Regions from separate parts of the Peribacillus sp. NPDC060253 genome, predicted to be linked through region 3. Evidence: riboswitches for the same ligand, from Rfam matches in the RefSeq annotation. Region 3 holds a riboswitch; each other region holds the start of a gene.
What was found. A riboswitch is a leader RNA that binds a small molecule or an ion and turns the genes downstream of it on or off. The one in region 3 is predicted to bind cobalamin.

Region 1: it holds a riboswitch for cobalamin, as region 3 does, so the genes downstream of both, ACFWE9_RS14550 (ribonucleoside-diphosphate reductase subunit alpha) here and ACFWE9_RS00610 (ABC transporter substrate-binding protein) in region 3, are expected to answer to the same signal.
Region 2: it holds a riboswitch for cobalamin, as region 3 does, so the genes downstream of both, metE (5-methyltetrahydropteroyltriglutamate--homocysteine S-methyltransferase) here and ACFWE9_RS00610 (ABC transporter substrate-binding protein) in region 3, are expected to answer to the same signal.

Annotation. Positions count from the first base shown of each region.
Region 1 covers NZ_JBHXAS010000051.1:8,351-13,947, reverse strand. The annotation lists gene ACFWE9_RS14550 (ribonucleoside-diphosphate reductase subunit alpha) at 1-2,224, opposite strand, end outside; cobalamin riboswitch at 2,361-2,541, opposite strand; gene ACFWE9_RS14545 (manganese-dependent inorganic pyrophosphatase) at 2,835-3,764, shown strand; gene ACFWE9_RS14540 (hypothetical protein) at 3,856-4,002, opposite strand; gene ACFWE9_RS14535 (SulP family inorganic anion transporter) at 4,085-5,542, opposite strand.
Region 2 covers NZ_JBHXAS010000089.1:11,121-16,717, forward strand. The annotation lists gene ACFWE9_RS19640 (ABC transporter permease) at 1-372, shown strand, start outside; gene ACFWE9_RS19645 (acyl-CoA thioesterase) at 415-891, opposite strand; gene metE (5-methyltetrahydropteroyltriglutamate--homocysteine S-methyltransferase) at 888-3,194, opposite strand; cobalamin riboswitch at 3,349-3,539, opposite strand; gene ACFWE9_RS19655 (potassium channel family protein) at 3,787-4,206, shown strand; gene bcp (thioredoxin-dependent thiol peroxidase) at 4,269-4,739, shown strand; gene ACFWE9_RS19665 (aminopeptidase) at 4,751-5,597, shown strand, end outside.
Region 3 covers NZ_JBHXAS010000001.1:113,079-118,675, reverse strand. The annotation lists gene ACFWE9_RS00630 (DNA topoisomerase III) at 1-2,028, shown strand, start outside; gene ACFWE9_RS00625 (hypothetical protein) at 2,094-2,261, opposite strand; tRNA gene ACFWE9_RS00620 (tRNA-Arg) at 2,832-2,905, opposite strand; gene ACFWE9_RS00615 (polysaccharide deacetylase family protein) at 3,187-4,032, shown strand; cobalamin riboswitch at 4,120-4,294, shown strand; gene ACFWE9_RS00610 (ABC transporter substrate-binding protein) at 4,472-5,437, shown strand; gene ACFWE9_RS00605 (FecCD family ABC transporter permease) at 5,400-5,597, shown strand, end outside.

The DNA.
Region 1 (5,597 bases), on a different contig from region 3:
CGCTTTCCCATGCTGTTAAATGGATATCCAATAGAACTTTAGCCTTGATTGTGTTGTGGACATACAGGTTAAAGCTGATAGCTTGGTCAATATGACGCTGACGGGCTGCATTTTGTCTGATGCTTTCCAGTTGGTCCAAGTTAAATCGTGTTTTTTTATAATATTCATACGTATTAGGCGTCAATCCGGGTGCTGTCACTTTGAATTTGAAGTTTTTCTTTTCTTCATAAAATTCAATTTCATACAAGGGATCGATGCCATCCGTGGAATTACCGATTTTAGCGGTCGATGAATTGGGGGCGATGGCCATTAAATATCCATTACGGGTCCCATGTTCCTGTACGTTTGCTTTTAAATCGATCCATTTTTGATCCGTATAGTCACGCAGTTCGAAATATTCGCCTGTATGCCAATCCGATCCTTCGAAATATGGGTATGACCCTTTTTCCTTGGCCAACTCATTGGATGCCTTGATTGTTAAGTAAGCGATCTTTTCGTATAAAGCATCGGCATATTGAACTGCCTCATCAGATTCCCAATAAATATTCTGGGTAGCAAGTAAATGATGCCATCCAAATGTTCCTAAGCCAATTGCCCGGTAACGTTTGTTCGAGATGGATGCCTGCTTGACCGGAAGATTATTCACATCAATGACGTTATCCAGCATCCGGATCTGAATGGGAATCAACCTTTCCAAAACATCACTGCTCACCGCACGGGGCAAGTTGATGGATGAAAGGTTGCAGACAACGAAATCACCGCTTTTACGAACTACAACGACATCGCCATCTTCCGTTTCGTATTCATCCGTGATCGTCGAAGGACTTAAGTTTTGAGCTATCTCTGTGCAAAGGTTAGAACAATAAATCATACCCTTATGTTTATTCGGGTTCTTCCGGTTCACTTCATCGCGGTAGAACATATATGGAACGCCTTCTTCTAATTGGGAAATCATGATGCTTTTCATGATTTCCATCGCATTGATTTTTTCAAAGCTATAATTTGGAAGAATGCCATTTTCTGCTGCCTCGACGGCAAGTGCGTAATGTGTCCTGAAGCTTCCTTCACCTTTCTTCTCGTCATAAAGATCTTCAAGTGAGAATCCAAGTGTTTGCTTGACGGTGTGCGGGTCGAACAGATACCATTCTTTTCTGTCGCGTACAGCCTCCATGAATAAATCAGGTATGCATACACCTGTAAAAATATCATGGGCTTTTAATCTGTCATCCCCGTTTTGCGTCTTCAAATCAAGGAAGCTCATGATATCTTTATGCCAGGCATCCAAGTATATCGCGATGGCACCTTTACGTTGACCCAATTGATCGACACTGACAGCTGTCTGGTTGAATAGTCGAATCCAGGGTGTTGTGCCGGAACTATTTCCAGAGAAGCCACGGATATCAGAACCAAGCGACCGAATCTTTCCTACATAAAGTCCGACACCACCGCCGAATTTAGATACTTTTGCAGCATCGTAGTTAGATAGATAGATGCCGTCAATGGAATCTTCGATGGCATCGATAAAGCAAGAGCTTAACTGTCCGTGTGTTTTACCGGCATTCGATAGTGTAGGGGTCGCAACAGTCATATAAAGATTGGACATGGCCCAGTAAGCTTCTTTTATAAGTTGCAGGCGGTGCTCCGTTTTTTCCAATCGCATGATTTCCATCGCGATGATCATGAAGCGCTCTTGAGGCAGTTCATAGACCTTGTCTCTTTTTGGGCGGGCTAGGTAGCGATCGTTTAATAAGTAGATGCCTATGTAAGAAAAAAGTTTATCTCTTTCCGGGTCAATCATCGAACCCAATTCCTCGATTTCAGCTTTCGTATAAGAAGCTAGCAGTTCTGATTTATAAATGGGATACCGCTGGCCATCTTGTAGTTGGGAGAGTTCCGAAATCAGTTCATAAAATGGGCCATAACTCATGCCTTCATAACCTCGATTGGCTTGTGCATCCCTATACATCGTATTCAACAGTTCTGCAGCAGCAACGAATGTCCAATCTGGAGCATCGATATCCACACTTTCAAGAGCAAGCTGAATCAGTTTTTTTGAAGCCTGTTCTTCGGTTGAGTCACTTTTGCGATCAAGCCATTTTGTAAAACGCTTTTTGAACTTTTCCATATCGAGACGGCCTTCGAATTCCTTCGATAACATTTCAAGCCGAATGGAGTTCGTTTCGGTGTCATTTTCGCTTATAATAGAGTTATATGTTTGAGTCATTAATAATCCTCCTTGTAAAAATCCACTAAATAAAAAAACCGCCCAATGAATTGAGCGGATCAAACGATAGAATAAAGAGCCATGAAAAAATAGCCGTTAAACTATCGTTTCATCATCTCAATCCCCGAAGAATAAGAAACGTGAAAAAATCAAGGCAGGTCTCCTGACTCATGATCATCCTACTTTGAGTCCTTCCCGTATAGAGAGCTATACAGTGGTTTTCTCATTTCGTCACATTTACAGTTGCGGGGACAGTTCCGGGTTTGCACCGGATTCCCTTTTCAGCCATCACTGGCACCTTGGATTATAAAAAATTCTATATATAGTTAGTAGTGTTGTTTGTGTAATCAATATCTAGTATTTCTGCTTATATTATCGTAAGCCATATACGATGATAATTCAACTAATATATTTGAGAAAAACCAACCCTTATCTATTGACAAAGTGAAGGTGGAGGGAAAAGGAATGAAAGATTTTATTGGATAATGGACAATTCAAGCACTGAATTTACGGGCATTTGTGTTAAAATAAAGTGTATTGTAAAGGTGGCTCTCCTTTATTGCGCTGAGGGGATTCGCGGAAAAATATTTATGAAAAAGGAGATAAAATCTTGGAAAAAGTATTAGTTTTTGGACATAAAAACCCGGATACAGACACAATCTGTTCAGCAATCGCATATGCAGATCTGAAAAAGCAACTAGGTATCAACGCTGAACCAGTTCGTCTGGGTGAAGTGAATGGTGAAACTCAATTTGCGTTGGATCAATTTAATTTCGAAGCTCCTCGTCTTGTGGAAAAAGTGGCAGGGGAAGCGGATGGCGTGATCCTTGTCGATCACAACGAACGCCAGCAAAGTGCTGAAGATATTGACCAAGTCCGTGTGCTGGAAGTTATCGACCATCACCGTATCGCTAACTTTGAAACAAGCGATCCTTTATATTACCGTGCGGAACCAGTTGGCTGTACGGCAACTATTTTAAATAAAATCTATAAAGAAAACGGAATTGAAGTCCCTAAAGCAATTGCAGGACTTATGCTGTCTGCCATCATTTCCGATTCTTTATTGTTCAAATCCCCGACCTGCACAGAGCAAGACGTTGCAGCAGCTATGGAACTGGCTGATATTGCAGGAGTCAATGCCGAAGCATATGGCTTGGAAATGTTGAAGGCGGGAGCTGATTTAAGCGACAAAACGATTGCCCAGCTAATCACTCTTGATGCAAAAGAATTCTCCATGGGAATGGCTAAAGTGGAAATAGCCCAGGTGAATGCCGTAGATCCGAACGAAGTGCTTGCCAAGCAAGCCGAATTGGAAGCAGCAATTGAAGAGGTCATCTCTGTGAAGGAATTGGATTTATTCCTATTCGTTGTAACGGATATCTTGACCAATGATTCTGTTGCCCTTGCTCTTGGAAAAGCTGCGAATGCAGTGGAAAAAGCATATAACGTCACATTAAACAATAACATAGCCGTCTTAGAAGGCGTTGTATCGCGTAAAAAACAAATCGTGCCGATTTTAACGGACACATTAAGTAAATAATAGAGAAAAAGGGGTGCTTTTCGGGCACCCTTTTTCATGCGCAAAAAAAGACCCAAACACTCCCATATAATGGTGTTTGAGTCTTTTTAACTTAATTCAAAGCATCCTTCTCTTTTTCATAGGCGATGACAATCAGTTCTTTATTGGCTTCCTCGCCAAGTTTGCTTTCAAAGTTTTTCAGTTCATTCAATAAATCAGGTGACAGATTTGCTGCCGAATAATCCTGTTGGGATGTCATGAATTTTTCGCTCCTTCCAAATAGTTTTCATGTATCTATTTTGTCGGTTTGAAACGTTTCTATTCAGCAGAATTTTACTTCTTCAAGATATTTTACTTTCTGTAGTGGCGAGTTTTTCAAGCAATAAGGAACTTTCATGATCAAGACCTTGCACTTTGACGGGTGTACCGTGAAGCTGATATTTAAGAACAATCTTATCAACGGCACCGACAGCAGACGCATCCCATATTTTAGATTGGGAAAAATCGATGATGATCACATCTGCTTTCTCCTTAGAATCGAACTTCGAAATAAAGTCCTCCACTGAAGCGAAAAATATTTGCCCGCTGATACGATAAATGATTTTCTTACCCTGGATGTCTGCCGTTTTCTCCACGGTCACTTTAGAAATTTTTGCTGAAAAGAAAATCATGCTCAAAAGCACTCCAGCAAAAACCCCTTTTGATAAATCATGCGTATAAAGAACAATGAGAACCGTCACGATCATCACGGCTGAATCCGTCTTTGGAGCCACCTTGAGCCTTTTTAGGGAGGACCAGTCAAATGTTCCGATGGAAACCATGATCATGACCGCGACAAGTGCAGCCATCGGTATTTTTATAAGGACGTCATTGAATACCACGATTAATACCATAAGGAAAGCGCCAGCTACAAATGTCGAGAGACGGCCCCTTCCTCCTGACTTAATGTTGATACCGGATTGACCGATCATTGCACATCCTGCCATGCCCCCAAAACATCCGGCGATGATATTAGCAATGCCCTGGCCTTTAGCTTCCCTGTTTTTATTGCTGTCCGTGTCAGTCATCTCATCGACTATTTGGGCCGTCAACAAGGATTCAAGCAACCCGACAAACGCAAGGGCTATGGAATAAGGGAAAATGATCGCCAAAGTTTCTAAGGTCAAAGGGATATCTGGAAGCATGAACATCGGAAGTGCTTCTGTCAATTGTCCGATATCCCCAACCGTCCGCACCCCAGCACCCGTAGTAACTGCGACAATTGTCATGAATATGATGGCGACCAATGGCGAAGGGATGACTTTCGTGATCAGTGGAAAAAGATAAATGATAGCTAATGAAACAGCCGTCATGACATACATGATCCATGTCTCACCTACGAAATGGGTGAGCTGTGCCGTGAAAATCAAGATGGCTAAAGAATTCACAAAACCATTCATGACTGGCTTTGGGATGAACTTCATTAATTTCCCGATTTTTAAGACCCCTAGTAAAATTTGCAGCAAACCAGTCAGTATTGTTGCAGCAAGTAAATAGTTCAGACCGTGATCTTTAACAAGATCGACCATGACGAGTGCCATTGCTCCAGTGGCAGCCGATATCATTCCTGGCCTACCGCCGACAAAAGAGATGACAATGGCAATACAAAATGAGGCATATAAACCAACCATTGGGTCAACACCTGCAATGATCGAAAAGGCGATCGCCTCTGGAATCAATGCCAAGGCTACGACAATACCAGAAAGAACATCTGCCCTAATGTTGCCTGACCATTCTTGTTTGTATGCAGATGTATTCAAAGAAACACTCCTTTTATGTGTGTGAATTTCATTTTTTAACGCACTAAATTATAGC
Region 2 (5,597 bases), on a different contig from region 3:
CTTGCGTGGTATGATCCGATTCTTTTCATCATTTTTGCAATAGGAGGGGCTCTTGCTTATGCAGCCATTTTCGTTGCAATAGCAAGCATCGGGTTCTGGTCTGATGCGAAAACTTCCATCATGCCCATGATGTACAATATCGGGAACTACGGACGCTATCCTGTTGATATTTATAATAAGGTCATTCGTTTTGTCCTTACATGGGTGCTGCCATTCGCGTTTGTTGGCGTGTATCCTGCATCTTATTTCCTTAGAAAAGAAGAGTGGTATGCATATGCATTTGCCACACCTGTAATCGGGGTTGCCTTTTTCATGATATCCGTTTTCATATGGAATCAGGGAGTGAAGAGATACCGCGGTGCGGGGAACTAAAAGAAACCCCTTCAACAGCATTCCTGTTGAAGGGGTCTTTGTTTAGTTCCGTTTTTTCTTTCTTTCAATATATCTTGCTTGTGCTTGAACATATTGCTGTTTTTCCTCTTCTGATTCGGGAATGACCTGAGGTACGTTTGTCGGCCTGCCATCTTCATCGATGGCCAACATCGTTAAAAAGGCGCGTGCCGTAAGCTGTTTTTCACCTGTTAATAGGTTCTCACGCTCCACTTTGACGAATACCTCCATTGATGTGCGATGAGCACAGGTGACATAAGCTTCAAGGTTGATAGCATCCCCTGTCTTGATGGGGGCCAAAAAATCAAAAGAGTCGCTTGAAGCAGTCACAACGGGTTTTCGACAATGGCGCATAGCTGAAATGCAGGCTATTTTATCAACATAGGCCATTACTTTCCCGCCAAAGATGGTATTGTGATGATTTGTATCCGGTGGAAAAACAAGGTCGGTTAAAAAAGTCCGTGACTGCTTTGTTGGGTGGGCAGCGTTCTTCTCAATCATTTGCCTGTTGTTTTAGCTAAAAGGTTTTCACGGACGATTTTTGCTGCTTCGACCATGTTTTTCAGGGAAGCGACGGTTTCCGGGATCCCCCTCGTTTTCAGGCCGCAGTCGGGATTGATCCAAAACTGGTCTTTATCCAATACTTTGATGCCCCGTTCAATCATATCAACCATTTCTTCCACTGCCGGCACACGCGGGCTGTGAATATCATACACACCCAGGCCAATACCTTTTTCATACGTTTTTTCCTCGAATGCGGAAGCAAGCTCCCCATGGCTACGGGATGTTTCGATGGAAATGACATCGGCATCGAGGGAGGAGATGACATCCATGAAGCTGTTGAAGTCGCAATAGCACATATGTGTGTGGATTTGGGTTGTATCCTCCACGCTTGAAGTGGATATCAAGAACGAATTAACTGCCCAGTTTAAATACTCATCGCGATCGCTTTTTTTCAATGGCAGACCTTCTCTAAGTGCAGGCTCATCAACTTGGATCATTTTGATTCCAGCTGATTCCAATGCAATGACTTCTTTTTCCAAAGCAAGTGCCAGCTGGTAGCAAACATTCTCCCTGGAAATATCATCACGGACAAATGACCAGTTCAAAATCGTAACAGGACCAGTAAGCATTCCCTTTACCGTCTTCTTCGTCAGTGTTTGTGCGTATACACTTTCCCTGACTGTCATCGGTTCGATAAAATGGACGTCGCCGTAGATGACTGGTGGTTTCACACAGCGGGATCCATAGGATTGTACCCAGCCCTTTTCTAGAAAGACGAATCCTCCTAACTTATGACCGAAATATTCAACCATATCCGTCCGTTCGAATTCCCCGTGAACGAGAACATCCAAACCGATTTCTTCTTGGATTTCGATCCACCTGCCGATTTCTTCGTTTACGAATGTTTCATATTGCGAAGCGGTCCATTCTCCTCTTTTGAATTTCCCGCGTGCTTGTTTAACTTCAACTGTCTGCGGAAAGCTGCCGATCGTAGTGGAAGGAAGAAAAGGCAATTTGAAAAAGTCCTGTTGTTTTTGATAACGCTCTTTAAATGGAAGCTGACGTCCTGTGGTCTTGGTTTTAACCTTTTCGACATTGGATTGTACACTTTTATGATTTCGTGCATTTGAACTTGCTAACGTTTGAACCGCTAATTTATTGGCGTCCACTTTTTCGGCGATAGCATCTAGACCTTGGTTATTTCCTTTGACCAAGAGTGTGATTTCTTTAAGCTTCTCATCAGCGAAAGCAAGGGCCTCTTTCACTTCTTTGGCAATCAGAGTCTCATTGCGGACGGTCACTGGGACATGAAGCAGGGAACAAGAGGGCTGAAGCCAGATCTGGTCTTCGGCTACTTTTTTCTTAAGCGTCTCGATCAATTGGATTTTTTTCGTTAAATCAGAAAGCCAAATGTTTTTTCCGTCAATCACACCTGCACCAAGCACTTTGTTCTTCGGGAAGCCGAATTCTTCAAGATTACTAAGATTCTTCCCTTTGTCATGTACAAAATCAAGACCGATCCCCTGAACTTGTAATTCAATGACCTCTTGGTAGTGTTCCACGGCATCAAAGTATGTTTGAAGCATGATGTTCAGGTTTGGTGCTGCTTCATTCAGTTTTTCGTAGAGGTATGCAACTGTTTGCATATCATCTTTGGAAATTGATGAAACAATGGAAGGTTCATCGATTTGCACCCATTTCACTCCTTCTTGCTCCAACTCTTGCAGGATTTGCGTGTATAGGGGAAGCAAACTCAGGATGATGCCAGGAATATCTTCTTTGTTGAAGCCTTTGGAAAGGGAGATGAAGGTATAAGGTCCAATTAACACGGGCTTCGTTTCAATCCCTAGCTTTTCCTTGGCTTCCCGGTATGCAGCAAGTGGTTTGTTTTCTGTTAAGTTCAGCTGTGCCCGTTTTAATTCCGGGACGATATAGTGATAGTTCGTATTGAACCATTTCGTCATTTCTGAAGCGACTTCATCCTTGTTACCACGGGCCATGGAGTAATAAACGGAAAGGGGAACGGCGCCGCCTTCATAAGCGGAATAACGTTCAGGAACAAGACCGAACATGACCGACATATCGAGCATTTGATCATATAAAGTGAAGTCATTGACAGGAATGATATCAATGCCTTGATCTTTCTGTTTTTGCAAATTGCCCAACCGGATGGCTTCTAGTTGTGCCGTAAATTCCGTTTCAACGATTTTCCCGGACCAGTAAGCTTCCAATGTGCGTTTCCATTCACGATCTTCACCGATTCGCGGGTACCCTAAACTACTACTTTTCAATATTCTCATCCTCCTGCATTCTTTTAATTTGATGGAAAACAACAAAAAAAGCACCCCTAACCGTCAAAAAGAGAAAGTTAGAAATGCTTAGAATAAAGAGGTATGCAAAATACCCCTTTCAATTATAAGGTCCCTAACACCTCCCTATCTCCCGTAGGTTAAAACAGTGTTGTTGAAACAGGCAGGTCTCCTGACTTAGGGAATATCATTAGCTCCAGCCTTCCCAATCCTTAAGATCAGTGGCATATGGATGGCGCTAACATTCCCATTACAGTGGCGGGACCGTGCCGGAATTACACCGGGCTTCCCTTTTAATCCTAATGAAAATTAGGAACCTATTTCCACATATGAAATTTCATAAAACCTGCTCGATAAGCTGACTGCAGGCACTAAACTTTTATAAAATAAAAACTATTATAAAAATTTAGACAATCTTAACATATCCGACCTTAATGGTCAACAAGGAAAAAGCTCCCGACCCCTGACGAACCCGTAGTGGCTGTGGGAGTGGTAAGTATGAAGTCAGTCCCTAATAAAGAATATATTGTTTGGACAGGGAGTATGTATAAAGGAAGTGGCGTTTTGAAATGGGGCGTGGGGAATGACATTCTACATCTTGATTGCAGGAATCATTTTTTGCATGGTGATGAGCATTCGGACGTTATTTCTTGTTGAGTCAGGAGGAAAGAAGTTTTCCTTGGAGGATTTGCTGTGGCTTGGCAATTTATATGCGACAATATTAGTTGGATTTGCACTGATTTATTTATTATACGAGCTTCAGAATCATTCGGTGATTCTTGATATGGGCAATCGTTTGGATGGGACTTTCTATGAACAGCTGAAGACTTCTTTTTATTTTAGTGCGATGACGATGTTTTCTGTAGGGTATGGAGATATAGCCCCAATAGGCATGGGCAGGATGATAGCTACGATTCAGGCCTTCATCGGGTACACGCTCCCGGCAGCGTTTGTGATTCGGACGGTAATCGACTTGGATCAGAAAGATAGGAAGGATAAATGAAAGTTGTGTTTCTTTCGATTATTGGGTACTCTTACCATAATGAAAGAAATGGAGGGTTCAAAATGACTGTTAATATTGGCGAAAAAGCACCTGATTTTCAACTCACTGCAAACAATGGAGAATTGGTTTCCTTATCGGATTTTAAGGGCAAATACATTGTTTTATATTTTTACCCAAAAGATATGACACCAGGCTGCACGACGGAGGCCTGTGATTTCCGGGACCATAATGAGCAGTTTGAGGAACTGAACGCCGTCATCATAGGGATCAGTCCAGACCCGGCAACACGTCATGAAAAATTCATTGAAAAGCATGGATTGCCTTTTTTGCTGCTAGCTGATGAAAATCATGAAGCTGCTGAATCATTTGATGTGTGGCAATTGAAAAAGAACTTCGGAAAGGAATACATGGGCATTGAACGTTCAACTTTTCTGATTGATAAGGAAGGTAAGATCGTCAAAGAATGGCGTAAGGTAAAGGTCAAAGGCCACGTTGAAGAAGCTCTTGAAACGCTTCGCGACCTCGAAAAATAAGGGACAGGCAGATGAAGGATAAGCGAATAACGAAGCTTGCTGCCATGCTGATTCATCATTCGATACGATTACAGCCAAAAGAGAGAATCCTCATACGGGGCCATATTAACACGAAACCATTATTGAAAGAGCTGATTGATGAAACATACAGAGTCGGTGCTTATCCATATGTAGAACTCGAAGACGATGAGATAAGCCGGCATTTGTTGCTAGGGAATGTGAAGGAACAACTTGACACCTCTTCTGAATGGGCTTTGAAGAAGTATACCGATATCGATGCGGTCATCATCATCACCGGTGAAGAAAACGATGGGGAAATGACTGATGTCCCCGTTGAGAGGCACCGTCTTCAAGGGGAGGCCATGAATTCTTCCACTCTTTTTTATGTAAACAACCGACGTTGGGTTTTACTTAATTATCCTACCAACGCATCAGCGCAAAAAGCCGGAATGAGCTTTAGCAGGTACGAAGACTTCCTTTTGAACGTATGCACAATGGATTACGGGAAAATGGAGGAGGCACTGAAACCATTAAAGCAATTGATGGAACGCACTGACAAAGTCAGGATCATTTCACCAGGGACGGATTTGACGTTTTCCATTAAAGGTATGCCGGCTATCATATGTGCGGGAAAGAAGAATTTACCCGACGGGGAAGTGTTTACGGCACCTCTAAAGGAGAGTGTCAATGGAAGGATAACTTTCAATACACCCACAACCTATGAAGGAATCACCTTTAGTGGCATAGAATTAACCTTCCGAAAGGGAAAAATCATGAAAGCCATTTCCAATCGACATTCTAAAATGCATGAAATTCTCGATATTGATGAAGGGTCCCGTTTTATCGGGGAGTTCGCGA
Region 3 (5,597 bases):
GAAAAATATAAAACCTGGCGTTTAGAGGACCTGCCTATGTTGCCGCCGTCTTTGAAATTAGTCGTGATCAAGCAATCAGGCAAACAATTTCAATCGGTTAAAACACAATTGAACCGCAAGGATGTCAAGGATGTCATCATTGCCACAGATGCAGGCCGAGAAGGGGAACTTGTTGCACGCTGGATACTTGAAAAAGCGAATGTGAAGAAGCCAATCAAGCGGCTTTGGATTTCCTCTGTAACGGATAAAGCAATCAAAGATGGATTTAAAAAGCTGAAGGATGGCAAGGAGTATGAAAATCTATTTGCCTCTGCTGTAGCACGGGCCGAAGCGGACTGGATCGTTGGAATGAACGCGACACGTGCCCTTACAACCAAGCACAATGCGCAGTTATCGTGCGGCCGGGTCCAAACGCCGACACTTGCGATGATTGCCAAAAAAGAAGAAGAAATAAAACAATTCCAGCCAAAGAAATACTATGGCGTATCGGCAACGGCAGAATCCAATTTGCGCCTAATCTGGCAAGATGCCCAATCAAAAGATATCCGTACATTTGATAAAACCAAGGCAGAGAAGGTTCTTGCGGCAGTGAAGGGGAAAAAGGCAGAAGTGGTGGAAGTGAACAAAGCCGATAAGAAAAGTTTTGCTCCTTCTTTATATGATTTAACGGAACTTCAACGGGACGCCAATAAGAAATTCGGCTATTCGGCGAAAGAGACGTTATCAATCATGCAGCGCTTGTATGAAAGCCATAAAGTCTTGACTTACCCAAGGACGGATTCACGCTTTTTATCAACGGATTTGGTTGATACGCTAAAAGAAAGATTACAGGCTGTCAGCATAAAACCATATGCCCAGTATGCTTCGAGAATCCTGCGCAGCCCGATTAAGGCCAATAAATCGTTCGTGGATGATAGCAAGGTTTCGGATCACCATGCAATCATCCCGACTGAGCAAACGCCGCTGCCGGGAAAACTGAGCGACAAAGAATCTAAAATCTATGATTTGGTCGTTAAAAGGTTCCTTGCCGTATTGATGCCACCCTTCGAATATGAGCAAACGACCATCACCGCCAAAATAGGGCAGGAGACGTTCATGGCAAAAGGAAAGGTCGTCCTGAAATCCGGCTGGAAGGAAGTCTATGATCACCAGTTTGATGAGGAGGAAGCTAAAGATGGCCTTGCAGAGCAGCTGCTTCCGACCGTTCAAAAGGGTGACAGTTTAACCATTTCGGCTGTGAAACAAACCGATGGTGAAACAAAGCCGCCAGAACCCTTCAATGAAGGATCACTCCTATCCGCGATGGAAAACCCTGCTCGTTTCATGGCAGGGGAAAGCAAAGAACTCATCAAGACCCTTGGTGAGACTGGCGGGATCGGAACAGTGGCAACGCGTGCTGACGTTATTGAAAAACTGTTCAATAGCTTCCTGATTGAAAAGAGAGGGAAGGGCCTTCATGTAACTTCAAAAGGAAAGCAACTCCTCGAGTTGGCACCTGAAGACCTACGATCACCAGCTTTGACAGCTCAATGGGAGCAAAAGTTAACAGCCATTGCAAAAGGAAAGCTACCAAAACAGGCTTTCATCGGCGATATGCGTACCTATGCGAAAAACATCGTTCATGAAATCAAAAATAGTGACCGGAAATTCAAGCATGATAACGTGTCAGGAACAAAATGCCCGGATTGCGGCAAGCTGATGCTTGAAGTGAATAGTAAAAGAGGAAAAATGCTTGTCTGTCAGGATCGTGAATGTGGCCACAAAAAAGGTGTTTCACGTGTAACAAATGCAAGATGTCCACAATGTCACAAAAAGATGGAAATGCGCGGTCAAGGAGAAGCGCAGACATTCACATGTAAATGCGGTTTTCATGAAAAACTTTCTTCTTATAATAAACGAAGAGGACAAAATAAAAATCAAAAAGTATCAAAAAATGAAGTCTCCAATTATATGAAAAAGCAAAATAAAGAAGAGCCGATCAATACTGCCTTGGCGGATGCGTTGGCCAAACTTAAATTCGATAAATAAGAGAAAGAGCCCTTCACGTTTAGCATAAATGTGAAGGGCTCTTTTTCTATATATCACTGCTTCGACTAAACTTCATTCAGTACGGTGCCATGTAATTCATATTCAAGTGTGTTGTCCATTTTTAGTGTGTGATTATCCGAATCTACTCGTATGAGTGTACTGAATGGCTGCTGATCACCTGGACTGAAAATCGCTTCATCATTCTCAGCGTTCCATCGGCTGTAAATACTCATGATCAGTATCTTCCTCCTTTGGATGAGAAGAGTAGTAATTCCCATTTTGATTAGCATCTAACACTTCAATTGACTCTAACGCTGATCACCGGGACTAAACACCGCTGCGTCATTCTCCTTGTTCCATTGGCCTCTGATTGTACTCATGCACATCATCTCCTTTGGTTGAGAATGTCTTACAGTATTTATATACCCGGGTGGGACAAGTTCAAACATTTATTTCAAAAATGATTAAATGATATATTCGATGTAACAATGTCCATTTCACGCCGACTGGAGATCTGATCAAGCAATTCTATCGTAATTACGAGAATACGCGGCTCCAGTTCCTTCAGAACGAGTGTGATTTCGTTCTTTTATCTGTGTGCCACGTTTTACTACTTTTTTAGCCAAAAAGAAAAGCACCTCCAAACAATGAAAAGTTTTAGTGAATAGAATCACCATTGTTTCCAATATTCAGAAGTGCTTTTATCCGACATACGTGATACAGCCTTTTTCAGTTAAGCCAAAAGAAAAACCCTGCTATAAAACGGCTTTAACCGCACTATAACAGGGTCTTCCATACATTAGCGTCCCAGATAGGAATCGAACCTACGACCTACAGCTTAGGAGGCTGTCGCTCTATCCTGCTGAGCTACTGGGACATATAAAAAGTCGACGACTTATTTATTATATTTCTTATAGGCAAACTTTTCAAGCTAATAGCTTGTACTTATGAAAAAATTTCATCATTAAAGCTTAACTGGTGATAAAGTACAGTCCAATAAAGTTTGGTGAGGATGGGTACCAACTCTTTATATTCCTTTTTTTGTGTTAATTGGGATACTTTATTATTCAATACTTTTCTGGTACTATTATGCTAGAAAAAAATAGGAGAATGATAGTGGGAAAATACAGAGTTTTAAGCATAGTAGCATTGCTGGGGATGTTCATTTTACCTGGATGCTCACAAGGGGTTTTAGATAAAATAGGTAAAAAGACGGCTGCACCGATTACGGAAGAGAATATTGAGGTGGCTGCTGCAGCGGAGAATGATGCCAAAATCGATTCGGAGGATGAAGCAAGTCCTGAGCGAATCGATACGAGGAACTGGATAAGGGCCGAGTCCACGGTTCAGCTTCCGATATTGATGTATCATAGCATATCTGAAGGTAATAACCTTCGGGTGCCAAAAGAGGAATTCCGAATGCAAATGGCTTGGCTTCGGGAAAATGGATACCATACATTATCCCCTAATGAAGCATTTCACGTTTTAACCGAAAATCGAATGCCAAGTGAAAAGTGTGTCTGGATTACTTTTGATGATGGGTATACAGATAACTACACGGAGGCTTTTCCTATATTAAGAGAATATGACATGAAAGCGACCATTTTCATGATTGGGAAATCCATTGAAAAAGGTCATCACCTGACGGAAGGTCAAATGATGGAGATGAGCAGAAATGGGATTTCCATCGAAAGTCATACAATCAACCATCTTGAGCTGAACCGGATGACCCCAGAGCAGCAAGCAGTCGAAATGGTCCAGTCAAAGGATTTATTCGATCGAATCCTCCATCAGGACACGACAGTACTTTCGTATCCAGTTGGTCGGTATAACGAAGAGAGTCTCAGGCTGTCGGAAGAAGCTGGATACAAGATGGCAGTTACGACCGAACCTGGCGGGGCCTCCGGTGATCAAGGTATGTATGCCCTGCATCGCGTTCGGATTTCACCCGGATTATCGGTTGGTGGGTTTGCGTCACTGATTGAAAATGCTACAAATCATTGAAGAGGGACAGGGCATTTTGGAGCCAGTCAGAAAAATCATATAATAATAGATTCTTACATGGTGTATAATGAAAAGCAGTGAAAATTACATACATATGAGCGATTTGGTGTCTTAATGACTTAAAAGGGAAGCTGGTTGAATGCCAGCGCGGTCCCGCCACTGTATATGGGAGTTAACGGCTGTGAACCACTGTATGAGATATGGGAAGGTGCCGTTGACGATAACCATGAGCCAGGAGACCTGCCAAGATTCGTACACCTATAACCTACGCGGATGGGAAGGTGTGTGGCAGACCTAAAGAGTCCGTAATTATATTGTTGCCATACAAGCATCTTCCGTTTAACGGGAGATGCTTTTTGTTTTGATGCGCATCTTCGTTTGAAGGAAGCGCTATTTCATAGGTGGGAAAAACTAAATAAAAAGATTGTGGGGAATGAAAATGAAGAAAATTTTTGGTCTGATACTGGTGTTATTACTGACTGCAGGTATGATCGTTGGTTGCAGCGGGGGATCTAATGACGGAACGGAAAAGCAGCAAACGAATCATGCTCAACACCAAGCTTTCCCGATTACGATTAAAGATGCAACGGGTGAAAAAGTAACGATAGAAGAAAAACCGAAGAAAATCGTTACGTTGATACCAAGTAATACGGAAGTGGTATTTGCTCTTGGTTTGGGTAAAAAGGTTGTTGGTGTTTCCGACAATGATAATTACCCGGAAGAAACGAAAGAAATCGAAAAAGTTGGCGGAATGGAAATGAATACGGAGTTGATTGTTTCCTTAAAGCCTGATCTTGTTCTTGCCCATGCATCCAGTGCCCATAATTCAAGTGAGGGATTAAAACAGATTAAGGATGCTGGAATAGATGTCCTTGTAGTCAATGATGCACAAAGCTTCGACGAAGTGTATGAGTCTATCGATATGATTGGACAGGCAACAGGAGAACATGATAAGGCAAAAGAAATCATTACCGATATGAAAACGAAGCTGAAGGCTTTATCTGAAAAAGCCAAATCCGTAAAGGAAGCGGATAGAAAGACCGTTTTAGTGGAGGTTTCGCCGTCTCCGGAAATATATACACCTGGAAAAAATACATTCATGAATGAAATGCTTCAAATGATTTCAGCGAAGAATGCAGCGGCTGAATTGGACGGTTGGGCAAAAATTGATGAAGAGTCGATGATTGCTGCAAATCCGGATGTCATTATTACAACGTATGGTTATTATACAAAAGATCCAATCAGTGAAGTGACCGGCAGAAAAGGATGGCAAGACGTAAAAGCTGTTAAGAATGGCCAAGTCTTTGATGTCCATTCTGACTTGGTGACCCGTTCCGGTCCACGCTTAATAGAGGGAGTAGAGGAACTTGCCAAATCAGTCTATCCGAACGTATTTGACAAATAAAGGGGCGTTTGCTTATTTGATTGCGTTATTGTTTTTACTTTTTGCTTGTACGATTGGCATTTCCTTTGGTTCGGTACCAGTACCGATTCCCGTACTTATACAAATAATCGGCAAGGAGATTTTTCATTTACCGCTTTCCGTTGATCCGGATGTGATGCTG